2 regions of the Kitasatospora sp. NPDC032150 genome follow, and region 1 is predicted to be linked to the other one. Evidence: riboswitches for the same ligand, from Rfam matches in the RefSeq annotation. Region 1 holds a riboswitch; the other holds the start of a gene.

What was found. Region 1 has a riboswitch for glycine ahead of gcvP (aminomethyl-transferring glycine dehydrogenase). Riboswitches for the same ligand answer to the same signal wherever they lie in the genome.
Region 2: linked by a shared signal. The riboswitch ahead of gcvT (glycine cleavage system aminomethyltransferase GcvT) and the one ahead of gcvP (aminomethyl-transferring glycine dehydrogenase) in region 1 are both predicted to bind glycine.

What each region holds. Positions count from the first base shown of each region.
Region 1 covers NZ_JBVIMH010000015.1:160,322-167,978, forward strand. The annotation lists gene ACZ5ON_RS19665 (glutamate-cysteine ligase family protein) at 1-1,351, opposite strand, end outside; gene ACZ5ON_RS19670 (hypothetical protein) at 1,713-2,312, shown strand; gene ACZ5ON_RS19675 (DUF5999 family protein) at 2,843-3,031, shown strand; gene gcvP (aminomethyl-transferring glycine dehydrogenase) at 3,226-6,099, opposite strand; glycine riboswitch at 6,204-6,334, opposite strand; glycine riboswitch at 6,336-6,443, opposite strand; partial or broken gene ACZ5ON_RS19685 (PRC-barrel domain-containing protein) at 6,669-7,037, shown strand; partial or broken gene ACZ5ON_RS19690 (YsnF/AvaK domain-containing protein) at 7,407-7,657, shown strand, end outside.
Region 2 covers NZ_JBVIMH010000036.1:47,846-55,502, reverse strand. The annotation lists gene glyA (serine hydroxymethyltransferase) at 1-340, opposite strand, end outside; gene gcvH (glycine cleavage system protein GcvH) at 434-811, opposite strand; gene gcvT (glycine cleavage system aminomethyltransferase GcvT) at 910-2,028, opposite strand; glycine riboswitch at 2,198-2,302, opposite strand; gene ACZ5ON_RS30115 (enhanced serine sensitivity protein SseB C-terminal domain-containing protein) at 2,519-3,307, shown strand; gene ACZ5ON_RS30110 (enhanced serine sensitivity protein SseB C-terminal domain-containing protein) at 3,560-4,351, shown strand; gene ACZ5ON_RS30105 (ABC transporter permease) at 5,018-6,007, shown strand; gene ACZ5ON_RS30100 (ABC transporter substrate-binding protein) at 6,062-7,657, shown strand, end outside.

The DNA.
Region 1 (7,657 bases):
TCCGGCGCAGGCAGCGCTGCTCGATGATGCCGAGGTAGCGGTCCCGGTCGCCCGCCGCCACCCCCCACTCGGCCAGCCCTTGGTACGCCAGCGGGAGCAGCTCGCCCAGCACCAGTTCGGTGGCCGCGACCGGGACGGTACCGCGTGCCCCCCGCCCGCTCTTCGGCCACTGCAGGACGGCCTCGATGCCGTGCCGGGCGGCGTTGTGGAAGTTCTCGTCCGCCTGGGCGAAGGCGAGCCTGGTCCAGATCGGCCTCGGCTGCTCGGCGAGCACCCGCACCAGGCCGTAGAAGAAGGCCGCGTTCGCCAGCGTGTCGGCGACCGTCGGACCGGCCGGCAGGCAGCGGTTCTCCACCCGCAGGTGTGGGACGCCGTCGGCGACGTCGTACACCGGCCGGTTCCAGCGGTAGATGGTGCCGTTGTGCAGACGCATCTCGTTGAGCCTGGGGATGCCTCCGGAGGCCAGCACCTTGACCGGGTCCTCGTCGTAACAGACCGGGAGCAGCGCCGGGAAGTACCGCTGGTTCTCGGCGAAGAGGTCCAGCGCGGAATCGACCCAGCGCTCCCCGAACCAGGTGATCGGGCGTACGCCCTGCGCCTTGAGCTCGGCCGAACGGGTGTCGCAGGCCTGCTGGAAGAGCACCGGCCTGGTCTCGCGCCACAGCTCCCGGCCGAACAGGAACGGGGAGTTGGCCCCGAGGGCGACCTGCGCGGCGGAGAAGGCCTGCGCTGCGTTCCAGACCGAGGCGAAGCGCTCGGGAGTGACCTGGAGGTGCAGCTGGAGCGAGGTGGCGGCGGCCTCGGCGACCATCGACACCGACTCGATCGACAGGTGCTCCACGCCCTGGATGTCGAGCGCGATGTCCTCGCCCCTGGCGGCCAGGATCTGGTCGCTGAGCAGGGTGTAGCGGTCGTTGTGCGACATGTGGTCCAGACCGGTGTGGTCCAGGTCGAGGGTCGGCAGGATGCCGACCATCACGATCCGTGCCCCGACCTCCGCGGCCTTGCGGTCGGCGTACCGCAGGCAGGTGTCGAGCTCCTCGCGCAGGTCCTCCAGGACGTGGCCGGTCAGCCGGTGCGGCGCGATGTTGACCTCGATGTTGAACTGGCCGAGCTCGGTCTGGAAGTCGCTGGAGGCGATCGAGCCGAGTACCTCCTCGTTGTACATCAGCGGCCTGCCCTGCTCGTCGGCCAGGTTGAGCTCGATCTCCAGGCCCATCATGGCCTTGGGGCGGTCGAAGCGCTCGTCCCGCAGCATCCGCTCCAGTGCGTCCATGCAGGACTGCAGCTTCCGGCGGTAAAGCTGCCGGTCGGCCAGCTCCGCCCGAGTCGCCACGACCTTCTCGCCCATGGGTGCCCCTTCACCTTTGGTCGATCCTTCGGCCGATCGTTCCTGCATCATGCCCCGCCGGAAGATCGATAGCCGCTCACCCGAACAGGTTGACGATAGAGGGTTTCTGACGAACAGTCAGCCATATCCCAGCTTGCCATGGGGCACGGAACGTGATATGAAGGTCACCCTGCGCACCTGTTCGAGTAGAATTCGCACTGCGCTTCCAGCCGGTGCCATGCCGCTCCGAATCTCATCGTCGGCAGGTTCCGCGCCCGCACCGCGATCATGCCCAACCGGACACGGCCCAGGTCCCGTCACACCAACGCCACGCCGGTATGCCGCACTCGCACGCCGATCTAGCACGGAGAGGCGACCCGCCATGACCATGCAGACGCCCCAGCCCCCGCCCAGCGCCCTGCGCGCGGTCCTCGCCGCGCTCGACTCCGAGACCGCGCTGTGCCAGCCCGCCGCCGGCGCGCTGCGCGACGCCGCCGGCCCGCTGCTGCCCTCCCATCCGCTCGCGGTGCACGTCCTGGAGGGACCCGGCGCCGGGCTCGCCACGGCCAGGCGCACCGGGTGGCGCTTCCTGATCAAGCGTGGCTCAGCGGCGGTCCCGGCGGAGCCCGCGGCCGAGGTCGCGGCGGCGGCCGAAGTGGTCGAGACGGCGGACGGCCACGCCTTCTCGCACTTCACCGCAGGACCGTACCTGGACTCCACGGTCCGGGCGCTGCGCCAGGCCTGGCAACTCGCCCAGTCCTCGCGGTCCCGGCACCAGCCGCGACTGCTGTCGATGCCCGGCCACTACGCCACCGCGCTGTGGCTGCACCATCCGGAGGCCGGCCCGGCCACCGACCTGTTGATCCCGCTGGCGCCCGCCCCCTGCGGGGTGACCGCGCACCGGGTCTACCCCGCGCTCGAACTGCTGGCGATGCTGGAGCGCGCCGCGGTCCCCGCGCGGCTGGCCGCCGGGATCTCCTGAGGCGGATCACCCGGACGGGCCATCCGGACCTGACTCGGTCGAGTCAGCATCCGAGTGGCCCGTTCGGCCGTCCCGGCCGGGCTCCGCCGCCTGAACGGGTGATGTAGCGAAGCCAGTTGTGGCGCATGTCACCAAATCGCTGCGCGATCGGCTCGCGATGCCGACACTGGGAATCAGGTGGGAAGGGCAGCAGTCCTACCCACCGACGCGCCGGTTCACACATGAGCCGGGGCCGGCAGGAGATCCGACCGGCGGGGCGGACGCCCGGGACCGACCGGCAACAGGGAACGCGGGGGAAGGAGCGAGCCGAGAGCCGAGTCCGAACGTGCATCGCGGGCCTGCCGCCGACTTCGCCGGCGGGCACAGCGGTCGACTCCTCCGGCGGACGGAGCAACGACCCGCGACGAGGATGTACGCCCGGGCCGCGACTGTCGGTGCGCGTTCACCACGGGCCTCGTTACCGGCCGGTCCGATGGGGGTGGCCGCGCCGGCGGGAGCGGATCGTCGTGAGCGAAGCGAGGGTACGAGTCATGTGCCAGCACCGTCCTGAGTGCCCGTCAGCGGAGTCCGCCGACCGTGAGGCGGCCGTCCCGGTGGCCCGCCACCCCGAGCAGGGGTGGAGCCTGCTCTGCAACGGCGTCCTGATCTTCGATGACACCGGCGAGCTGCTGCCCGACGGGCAGGTGATCGCACCGCACCGGCCCCTGGCCGCGGCCTGAGCAACCCCGGAGAACGGCGCGGGGGCCCTTTTGGGGAAATTCCTCCTCAGGGGACCCCACTTTTTTTTTCCTCCACCCCACCCCCCCCCCCCCCCCCCCCCCCCCCCCTCCCCCCCCCCAACCCCCCCCGACACACCCCCCCCCCCCCCCCCACCCCCCCCCCCCCCCACCCCCCCCCCCCGCTGCTGTTCGACTCAGACGCCGTACTCGTCCAGCGGCGGGCAGGAGCAGACCAGGTTGCGGTCGCCGTACGCGCCGTCGATCCGGCTCACCGGCGGCCAGTACTTGTCGGCCGGGTTGACGCCCGCCGGGAAGACCGCCTCCTGCCGGGTGTACGGGTGCGCCCAGTCACCGGCCAGGTTGGCGGCGGTGTGCGGGGCGTTCCGCAGCGGGTTGTCGTCGGCGGCCCACTCGCCCGAGCCGACCTTGTCGATCTCCGCACGGATCTCGATCATCGCCTCGCAGAAGCGGTCGATCTCGCCCAGGTCCTCGGACTCGGTGGGCTCGATCATCAACGTGCCGGCCACCGGGAAGGACATGGTCGGGGCGTGGAAGCCGTAGTCGATCAGGCGCTTGGCGACGTCGTCCACCGTCACGCCCGTCTCCTTGGTGAGCGGACGCAGGTCGATGATGCACTCGTGCGCGACCAGGCCGCCGGGACCGGTGTAGAGCACCGGGAAGTGCGGGGCCAAGCGCTTGGCGATGTAGTTGGCGTTCAGCACCGCGACCTGGGTGGCGCGCTTGAGGCCCTCGCCGCCCATCAGCCGGACGTACGTCCAGGAGATCGGCAGGATCGCGGCCGAACCCCACGGCGCGGCCGAGATCGGGCCGACACCGGTGGCCGGGCCGGCCTCCGCCTGCAGCGGGTGGTTCGGCAGGTACGGTGCCAGGTGCGCGCGCACCGCGACCGGTCCGACGCCCGGGCCGCCGCCACCGTGCGGGATGCAGAAGGTCTTGTGCAGGTTCAGGTGCGACACGTCCGCGCCGAACTTGCCCGGCTTGGCCAGGCCGACCAGGGCGTTGAGGTTGGCGCCGTCCACGTACACCTGACCGCCGGCCTCGTGCACCATGCCGCAGATCTCGGTGATCTGGGTCTCGTACACACCGTGGGTGGAGGGGTAGGTCACCATCAGCACGGAGAGCTGGTCGCGGTGCTGCTCGATCTTGGCCTTGAGGTCCTCGACGTCCACGTCGCCGTCGGTCAGGGTCTTGACCACGACCACGCGCATCCCGGCCATCACGGCCGAGGCCGCGTTGGTGCCGTGCGCGGAGGACGGGATCAGGCAGACGTCGCGCTGGGTGTCGCCGTTGGCGCGGTGGTAGGCGCGCACCGCCAGCAGACCGGCCAGCTCGCCCTGGGAGCCGGCGTTCGGCTGGATGGAGACGGCGTCGTAGCCGGTCACCTCGACCAGCTGCTGCTCCAGCTGGCGGATCAGGGTGAGGAAGCCCTCCGCCTGGTCCACCGGGGCGAACGGGTGCAGCTGGCCGAACTCCGGCCAGGTCACCGGCTCCATCTCGGTGGTGGCGTTGAGCTTCATGGTGCACGAGCCCAGCGGGATCATGCCGCGATCCAGCGCGTAGTCCCGGTCGGAGAGGCGGCGCAGGTAGCGCAGCATCGCGGTCTCCGAGCGGTGGTCGTGGAAGACCGGGTGGGTGAGGTACTCGTCCTCGCGCAGCAGCGCGGCGGGCAGCGCCTCGGCGTTCTCGTCCAGCTCTACGCCCTCGATGCCGAAGGCGGCGAGGACGGCGGCCAGGTGCTCCCGGGTGGTGGTTTCGTCGCAGGAGATCGACACGGTGTCGGCATCGGACTGGTACAGGTTGACGCCACCCGCCCGGGCGGCGTCCACGACCGCGGCGGCCCGGCCCGGGACGCGGGCGGTGACGGTGTCGAAGAACTCGCCGTGCAGCAGCTCGACCCCGCCGGCCTTCAGCCCCCCTGCCAGCGCGGCGGCGTAGCGGTGGGTGCGGCGGGCGATGTCGGCGAGGCCGTCGGGGCCGTGGTAGACGGCGTACATGGAGGCCATCACGGCCAGCAGCACCTGGGCGGTGCAGATGTTGCTGGTGGCCTTCTCGCGGCGGATGTGCTGCTCGCGGGTCTGCAGCGCCAGCCGGTAGGCGCGGTTGCCGTCGGCGTCCACCGAGACACCGACCAGGCGGCCGGGCAGGTTGCGGGCGTACTCGGCACGGACGGCCAGGTAGCCGGCGTGCGGGCCGCCGAAGCCCATCGGCACACCGAAGCGCTGCGAGGTGCCGCAGGCGATGTCGGCGCCGAGCGAGCCCGGGGACTTCAGCAGGGTGAGGGCCAGCAGGTCGGCGGCGACGGCGACGATCGCGCCCAGGCCGTGCGCCTGCTCGATCACCGGGGCGAGGTCGCGGACCACACCGGTGGCACCGGGGTACTGGAGCAGCACACCGAAGACGCCGCGCTCGGCGATCTCGGCCGGGATGCCGTCCGACAGGTCGGCGACGACCACCTCGACGCCGGTCGGCACCGCACGGGTGTTGATCACCGCGACGGTCTGCGGCAGGGTCTCGGCGTCGACCAGGAAGACACCGCCCTTGACCTTGGTGACCCGGCGGGCCAGTGCCATCGCCTCGGCGGCGGCGGTGCCCTCGTCCAGCAGCGAGGAGCCGGAGGTGGCGAGCCCGGTCAGGTCGGAGACCAGGGTCTGGAAGTTGAGCAGCGCCTCCAGGCGGCCCTGGGAGATCTCCGGCTGGTACGGGGTGTAGGCGGTGTACCAGGCCGGGTTCTCCAGCACGTTGCGCAGGATCACCGGCGGGGTGAACGTGCCGTAGTAGCCGAGACCGATCATCGGCTGCAGGACCCGGTTGCGCGAGGCCAGTTCACGCAGCTCGGCGAGCACCTGGGCCTCGCTGCGACCGGCGGGCAGGCCGAGCGCGGTGAGGCTGCGGATGGCCTCCGGCACGGCGGCGTCGGACAGCTCGTCCAGCGAGCCGTAGCCCACCTGCGCCAGCATCTTGTCCTGGGCGGCGGTGTCGGGGCCGATGTGGCGGGTCTCGAAGGGGCTGGCCTGCTCAAGCTCGGCGAGCGTCGGCTGGGCGTTCATGGGGGTCGAGGCCTCCTGGTCGCGGACCGGCGGGGGGTGCACACGCCGTTGGGCTCCGCCGCTGTGGGAGCGGTGGTCCGATGTGCGTGTGAACCCGACAGGCCTCCCCCTCTGTCATCGGGACCTGAGAGCTTCGCCGCGCGGGAGGCCCGGGGGCATCCATCGGCTTGCACCGTCGGTGAGGGTGGTGCCGCCGGCTCCCGCGCCAACAGCCCTGCCCTGCTTTCCAGAGTGACCTAGCCCACACGGTACGGATGCCTGAGAGATTCCGGGGAGGGTTTGCTCCTTCGGCGCCCCACTTCCCGCAGTTCAACGGGGGTTGGGGACTCTCCCGAGCGGGCTCGGCGGTCGCGCCCAGGGTACCAGCGGAAACCCCGCGGATCACCGGTCGGTCGGGAGCGATCGGGCGGAACACCGACGGCCCCGGACAGCCCAACGCCCTCCCGTACGGCTGCCTTCGGGTAGCCGCTGTCCGACTTGATGGCTTTTCGTGTGAAGTGGCGGTCGGACAGCTCCTCCAAGCCACCCACCAGACGGGATTCCCCCAGGAGCACGTAGTGGAGGACGGCGTGCAGACCGACATCGATCCGCGGGACCTGATCGGCCACAAGGCGGTCGACCGGAACGGTGACAAGATCGGCACGGTCGACGAGGTCTATCTCGACGACGCGACGGGTGAACCCGAGTGGGCCGCGGTGCGAACCGGGATCTTCGGCCGGGATGCCTTCGTCCCGCTGACCACCAGTGAGTTCTCGGGCGACGAACTCCGGGTCCCCTACGACAAATCACTGATCAAGGAATCGCCCGACTTCGGCGTCGGGCAGCACCTCTCGCCCGCACAGGAGCTGCAGCTCTACCGCTACTACGGCCTGGACGCGGGCACCCCCTCGCCGGCGCCCGCGAACCGCACCCCGAAGACCGCCGACCGGGACTTCGGCTCCGTCGGGTCGACCGGACCGCGCCCGCCCGCCACCCAGCCCACGCCCGCGGCAGCCGCCGCACCCGCCACACCCCCGGTGCCCTCCGCACCCGCCACACCCCCGGTGCCCTCCGCACCCGCCGCTCCCGCGGCGCCCGCCACCGAGGAGCGCGCGACCGCCGCCTTCACCCCGCCGACTCCGGCTCCGGCTCCAAGCCCGACGCCGCCGCCTGCCACGCCGCCGGCCGACCACGTCAAGGGCCCCACCGTGGTGGACCGGCCCGCCCTCAGAACCACCGGGTCCAACGGACGGACCGTGCACGCCCCCACCCCGGACCGGGCGGCCGCCCCGGGCGCGCCGGCCGGGCCCGTCGAGATCACCTGCCGCGAGGAGCGCCTCGACATCAGCACCGAGTGGCACGTCCTCGGCACCGCACGGCTGCGCAAGTACGTGACCACCGAGTCCGTGGAGCGCCGGGTACAGCTCGCCCGGGAGCGGGTTCGGGTCGAGCGCGTGCCGGTGACCGAGTCCGAGCGGGCCGCGCTGAGCGACCAGGAGCTCGCCGACGCGGTCGAGGAGGTGACGCTGCGCGAGGAGCGGCCGGTGGTGCGCAAGTACCTGGCGCCGGTCGAGCGGGT
Region 2 (7,657 bases), on a different contig from region 1:
CACCCGGCTGGATCAGCGCGAACATCGCGGCGGCGTTGGCCTGCGCGCCCGAGTGCGGCTGGACGTTGGCGTGCTCGGCGCCGAACAGCTCCTTGATCCGGTCGATGGCGATCTGCTCGACCACGTCGACGTGCTCGCAGCCGCCGTAGTAGCGCTTGCCGGGGTAGCCCTCGGCGTACTTGTTGGTCAGCACCGAGCCCTGGGCCTCCATGACCGCCACGGGGGCGAAGTTCTCGGAGGCGATCATTTCGAGGGTGGTCTGCTGACGGTGCAGCTCGGCGTCGACCGCCGCGGCGATCTCGGGGTCGAGCGCGTGCAGGGACTGGTTCAGAACCGTCATGGAGATGGGTCTTCCTGTGGGGCGGGGCAGGGGACCTGAGGAGGCGTGGGGCGGCCGCCGCGCTGCGGCCGCCGCCCCGAAGGGCCGGAAGGGTCAGGCGCCGATGAAGGCGTCGTACCCGGCGGCGTCGAGCAGTTCGTCGGTCGCGGTGACGCGGAGCTTGTACAGCCAGCCGCCGGTGAAGGGCTCGCCGTTGACCAGAGCCGGGTCGTCGATGACGGCCTGGTTGATCTCCACGACCTCACCGGTGGCCGGCGAGAACAGGTCGCTGACCGACTTGGTGGATTCGAGCTCTCCACAGGACTCACCCGCGGTGACGGTGTCACCGACCTCCGGGAGCTGGACGTACACGATGTCACCGAGCGCGGTGGCCGCGTGCTCGGTGATGCCGACGGTCGACACGCCGTCCTCGTCGGCGGCGGTCAGCCACTCGTGCTCCTTGCTGTACTGCAGGTGCGTGGGGTTGCTCATGGCGTCATTCTCCAGGATCGCAAGAGGGTAGGGCGAAGCCGTCCGCTGAGCGGACCGGACAGGCGGGGGTTATGAGACGGCCGGGGTGGGCCGGGGGCTCAGCGGGTGCGCTTGTAGAAGGGCAGCGCGACGACCTCGACCGGCTCGTGCTTGCCGCGGACGTCCACCGCAACTGCCGTACCGGGCGCGGCGTGTGCGGCGTCCACGTACGCGATGGCGATCGGCTTGCCCAGGGTGGGGGAGGGGGCGCCGGAGGTGATCCGCCCGATGACGGTGCCCTCGGCGTCGACCACCGAGTACTCGGCGCGCGGTACCCGCTTGCCCTCGGAGACCAGCCCGACCAGCTTGCGCGGCGCCTTGGACTCGGCCTCGGCGGCGGCCTGCTCCAGCGCCTTGCGGCCGACGAACTCGCCGTTGTTGGTGGTCTTGTCGAAGCGGACCACCCGGCCGAGCCCGGCGTCGAAGGGGGTCAGCTCGGTGGAGAGCTCGTGCCCGTACAGCGGCATGCCCGCCTCCAGGCGCAGGGTGTCCCGGCAGGACAGGCCGCACGGGACCAGGCCCCTGTCGGCGCCGGCCGCGCTCAGCGCGTTCCACAGGTGTTCGGCGTCGCCGGGGGCGCAGAAGACCTCGAAGCCGTCCTCGCCGGTGTAACCGGTACGCGCCAGCCAGACCTGACGGTCGGCCACCGTGGCGGGCAGCAGCGCGTAGTACTTCAGGCCCGGCAGGTCGGCGTCGGTGAGCGAGGCCAGGATGGCGTTCGCCTCCGGGCCCTGGACGGCGAGCAGTGCGTAGGCGTCCCGGTCGTCCCGGACCACGGCGTCGAAGCCGGCCGCGCGCTCGGTGAGCGCGTCCAGCACCACCTGGGCGTTGGAGGCGTTGGCGACCACCATGTACTCGTCCTCCGCGGTGCGGTAGACGATCAGGTCGTCGAGGATGCCGCCGTCCTCACGGCAGATCATGGTGTAGCGGGCGCGCAGCACGCCGAGCGCCGAGATGAAGCCGACCAGTGCGTGGTCGAGCAGCTCGCCGGCCTGCGGGCCGGAGACGGTGATCTCGCCCATGTGCGACAGGTCGAACAGACCGGCCCTGGTGCGGACCGCGATGTGCTCCTCGCGCTCGCTGCCGTAGCGCAGCGGCATGTCCCAGCCGGCGAAGTCGGTCATGGTCGCACCGAGGGAGCGGTGCAGGGCGTCGAGCGCGGTGTGACGGAGGGACACGGCGGAACTCCTTGGCTGGGGCACTCAGGCGGTTGACCTGCGTACGGGCACACGGGGGTGGAGTCTCCCCGTCTGTCGTCACAACCTGAGAGCTTCACCGCTAACCAAGGATGGCGGCTTGCACCGTGGGTGGGCGCACGGCGCGGCCGTGTCCACTTTCCAGATCTGCCTCGCCCGTGCGGTAGGGGTGCCTGAGAGATTCCGGGGAGGACTTGCTCCTTCGGCGCCGGCCCGTGCCCGTGCGGGGCACTCCGGACTCTCCCGCGCGGGTTCGAACGGCCAGTATGAAATTGGGCGCTGCGTATGAGCGCGGCTCATCATGGCATGCCGGGCGGGCCGAGGGGGAGAGGGGTCGGACATCTCCTCCCCAGGTGGGGCGGGTTCACCCTTGCGGTACGGGGGCGCATCGGGGACGGACCGCCTCCCGCTACCCTTCTGGCAGCGGTGGAGACCGGGGCAGCACCCGGTCAGGTTGGAGGGGCAGGAGCCGATGAGCTACCCGGCTGGCGAGACGCAGGCATGGGCTGAGCCCGGTACGGCCCCGACGGGCGGCGGCTGGCCCGCCAACGAGCTGGAGCAGGTGCTCACCGCCGCGCTCGGCGAGCCCGGCGCGACCGCCAGGGTGGTCGAGGTGCTGGCCCGCAGCCAGGTGTGGATCCCGCTGCCGGCCGGCGCCGACCCGCAGGGTGCCTCGCTGGACCTGCCGACCATCGAGCTGGCCGGCGCGCCGTACGTCCCGGTCTTCTCCTCACAGGACGTGTTCCTGCGGCACGCCCCCGGGATGCCGTTCGCGATCGCCCCGGTCTGGGAGTTCGCCCGGGGGCTGCCGTTGGGGGTCGGGATCGCGGTCAACCCCCAGGCTCCGGTGGGCATCCCGATCCCGCCCGAGGGGGTCGGCGAGCTGCGGCGCGGCCCCCAGGGTGACCGCTGGCAGGGGCAGCCGGACGGCGCCAAGGTGGCGCTGCGCGAACCCGAGCCGCACGAGGAGCCGTACGCCTTCCTGGCCGCGGCCGCCGCCGAACTCGCGACTCTGCCCGGAGTGCTGACGGCGCGTCGGGCCTGCGCCTCGGTGGAGGGTGACGCTCCGGCGCTGTTCGTCGGGGTGCAGTTCGACCCCGACCTGCCGACCGATCCGGCACAGGCCAACGAGGCGCTCGGCCGCGCGCTGGGAACCGCCACGCTGCCGTACGGCGTCCACCTGGTGCTGCTCGACCTGGTCGCCGACCCGGTGGTGGAGTGGCTGCTCACCCGGGTGCAGCCGTTCTACGTCCGGGGCTGACCCGACTGGCGAGTAAGGGGCGGTGGTGTCAAGTCCGTCGGCGCCGCCCCATAGGCTGCTGCCCGGCAGCGGCGTACGGTCGGGTGAGCGGCCCGCTGTCCGAGCAGCGGCAGCGCGTGCCGGCGGACGAGTACGGAGAGGGCCCGACGTGAGCGAGCAGGGCATCGGGGCACCCCAGGCCAGGGGGCGGTGGACGCGTACGTCCGCCATGCCCGGAGCGCTCGCCCGGGGCGCCCGGCCGGAGGCGGGCGCATGAACGGCACAGTGGCAGGCGGCGTACCGGGCTGGGGCCAGCCCCCGACCGCACGTCCGGCGGCCGATCCGGCCGCCATCGAGCGTGTCCTGCGCGACGTCGCACCGGAGCGCTGGGAGGCGTACGAGAACCTGCTGCGCGCCCTGGCCGAGGGCCAGGTGTGGATGCTGCTCTGGCACGGCACGCCGGGCAGCCCGGACGCCCAGTACGGGAACATGGACATCGGCGGGCACGGCTACGCCCCCGCCGTCACCTCGCCCGAGCAGTTGGCCGCGAGCGGCTGGGCCCGCGGCCATGAGGTGATCTCCGGGCTGGAGGTCGCGAACGCGCTCTACCGGACCCGCTGGGGCCTGTGGCTCAACCCCCACGTGCCGGGCGGCGGCGTCGGCGTCCCGTGGGCCGACCTGCGCCGGATCGCGGCCGGACTGGACCGGCTGCCCGCGGGGCCGCTCCAGCTGGGCGAACCCCAGGTGCAGGCACCGCAGTTCTACGCGGTGTTGGAGCAACAGGCCGCCGAGGTGCGCCCGCTGCGCTCGCTGCGCCGGGCCTGGGTGCAGCCGGCCCTCGGCGGACCGTACCTGGCGATCGGGCTGGACCTGTACGACACCTCGCCGCCCGCCGTCGAGGCCGCCCGGGCCCTGGTGCAGCGGGCGGCCGCCCATGTGCCGGAGGGGCTAGCGGTCTCCACCGTGCTGATGGCCGATGACTACGACCCGGTCGCGATGTGGCTGCGCGCCTGCGCCCGCCCGTTCTTCGACCGCGACGCCTGGCAGGGCTACCCGACCCGCTGAGGCCGGGTTCCGTGCGGGTGGGCCGGGGCGCCGACCCGACGGTCGACGAAATGTCAGTTCGGGCACGGACGGGAATGTTTCGTCCAGATGAAGAGCCTCATTCGCGCCCGTCGGCGATGCATGCCCGCAGATCACAGCTTGGCATCCTTCGGTGGTCAGGGCTGGCGCAAGCCTGTCCGAATGACGGAGAGTCTGCGCAGTGCAGCGCACGCAGACCGCCCCACGAAGGCATATGCGCAAGCCGCACGCATGATCCGCGCGATGTTCTTCCCGCGCGGAGGCAGTCTCCGCATCACCCGGGCACTGACCACCCCCTGTGCGCCGGCGTACTGAACCACATACCGCAGCAGTCGATTTCGCAACGCCGCACCGACGTACCGCCGCATCGCCGTACCACTGCACTGCCGTAACGCCGCACTGCCGCATCACTGCACCGCCGCATCACTGCACCGCCGTAACGCCGCACCGCCGTGTCAACCGCACCGCAGACCCGCCGCACCGCCGTGTCAACCGCACCGCACCGACGTACCCGACGCACCGTTACCTAGCACCAGTTGCGCCAACCGGACCTCGTACGCAGTCCGGGCCCGGACCGGGTCCGGGGTCTTGTGCTACGGCCGGAGCACCGTGGGCCGGCCACCGTCGGCGAGGGGAACCCAACTGACCATGACCGCACCGAACGAGACCATCGACGCCGAACCCGGTGCCGAGCCCGCCGCCCAGTCGGTGAAACGGATCGAGGGCCGCTCCCTCGGCCGGATCGCCTGGACCCGCTTCAAGCGGGACAAGGCGGCCGTGACCGGCGGCATCGTGGTGATCCTACTGATCCTGCTCGCCGTGCTGGCGAAGCCGATCGAGTCCCTCTTCGGACTGGACCCCAACGCTCTCCACCAGGACCTGCTGGACGCCGACCTGGGCGGTCTGCCGATGGGCGACTGGGGCGGGATGGGCGCCGACCACCCGCTCGGTCTGGACCCGCTGCAGGGCCGTGACCTGCTCTCCCGCGTCATCGAGGGCTCCTGGGTGTCACTACTGGTCGCCTTCGGCGCCACCGTGCTCTCCAACGCCATCGGCACCGTGCTCGGAGTGGTGGCCGGCTACTACGGCGGCTGGGTGGACACCGTGATCAGCCGGGTGATGGACACCTTCCTGGCCTTCCCGCTGCTGCTCTTCGCCATCGCGATCTCCGCCTCGCTGCAGGGCGGCGCCTTCGGGCTGAACGGCCTGCCGCTGCACATCGCGGTGCTGATCTTCGTGATCGGCTTCTTCAACTGGCCCTACATGGGCCGGATCGTGCGCGGCCAGACCCTCTCGCTGCGCGAGCGCGAGTTCGTCGACGCGGCCCGCAGCCTGGGCGCCCGCGGCCCGTTCATCCTCTTCCGCGAGCTGCTGCCCAACCTGGTCGGCCCGATCCTGGTCTACTCGACCCTGCTGATCCCGACCAACATCCTCTTCGAGGCGGGGCTGAGCTTCCTCGGCGTCGGCATCCAGCCGCCCCAGGCGTCCTGGGGCGGGATGCTCAACGACGCGATCAAGTACTACCAGGTGGACCCGCAGTACATGGTGGTCCCCGGTCTGGCGATCTTCATCACCGTTCTCGCCTTCAACCTGCTGGGCGACGGACTGCGAGACGCCCTGGATCCCAAGAGCAACTGACCACGCGTCAGACCACCTCAACTGACACCATTCACCAAGGGGTTGATCTCACCCATGCGCAGGTCTCGCACCGCCATGCTGACCGCGGCGGCCGCCGCGGCGGTCCTGGTCGTCACGGGCTGCTCCGGCGGTTCCAAGGGCGGCGGCTCCGGCTCCTCCTCCGGTGGTGGCGCCGCCAACGCCGCCACCAAGGGGATCGTGAACGCCTCGGACAAGAAGGGGGGCACGGTCACCTACGAGATGCGCGGTACGCCGGACTCCTTCGACCCGGGCAACACCTACTACACGTACATCTACAACTTCTCGCGCCTGTACGGACGTCCGCTGACCACCTTCCAGCCGGCCGCCGGCGCCTCGGGTGACAAGCTGGTGCCGGACCTGGCGGAGTCCCTCGGCAAGCCCAGCGCGGACGGGCTCACCTGGACCTACAAGCTGCGCGCGGGGCTGAAGTACGAGGACGGCACGCCGATCTCGGCGAAGGACGTCAAGTACGCGATCGAGCGCAGCGCCAACTACGCGCCCGACGTCAACGCCAACGGCCCGGTGTACTTCCAGGAGCTCCTGGTCGACAACCCGACCCCGTACCAGGGCCCCTACAAGGACAAGAGCGGCGACCTGAAGTCCATCGAGACGCCGGACGACACCACCATCGTCTTCCACCTCAAGCACCCCTTCGCCGACTTCGACTACCTGGTGAGCGCCCCGGAGACGGTGCCGGTGCCGCAGGCCAAGGACACCGGCGCCGACTACGTCAAGCACGTGGTCTCCTCCGGCACCTACAAGTTCGAGTCGTACGAGGACGGCAAGCAGCTCACGCTGGTGCCGAACACCAACTGGGATCCGAAGACCGACCCGATCCGCAAGCAGGTCGCGGACAAGGTCGTGGTCAAGATGAACATCGACCAGGCCACCGTCGACCAGGACCTGATGGCCGGCAACGCGCAGGTCGACCTGGTCGGCCTCGGCATGGACCCGCAGACCCAGGCGAAGGTCCTGCAGGACCAGAAGCTCAAGGGCCAGACCGACAACTCGTTCGGCGGCCGCCTGATCTACGCCGCGATCAACACCAAGGTCGCGCCGTTCGACAACATCGACTGCCGCAAGGCCGTCGAGTACGCGATCGACAAGGTCTCGGTGCAGACCGCGCTCGGCGGGCCGATCCGCGGCACCATCGCCAGCACCATGCTGCCCCCGGACATCCCGGGCCACCAGGACTTCGACCTCTACGCGACCGACGGCAACAAGGGTGACGAGGCCAAGGCCAAGGACGCCCTGAAGGCCTGCGGCAAGCCGGACGGCTTCTCCACCACGATCACCGCCCGTACCGAGCGCGGCCCGGAGATCGCCGCCGCGACCTCGATCCAGGCGGCGCTGAAGAAGGTCGGCATCAACGTCGACATCCAGCAGTACCCGCAGGGCAAGTACTTCACCGACTACGCCGGTGTCCCGAAGTTCATCAACGAGAAGAACGTCGGCCTGATGATGATGCAGTGGGGCGCCGACTGGCCGACCGGCTACGGCTTCCTGCAACAGATCACCGACGGCCGGGCGATCAAGGACGCGAGCAACAGCAACCTGGCCCAGCTGAACGACCCCGAGGTCAACAAGTTGATCGACGACGCGGCCACCAACACCGACCAGTCGGCCCGC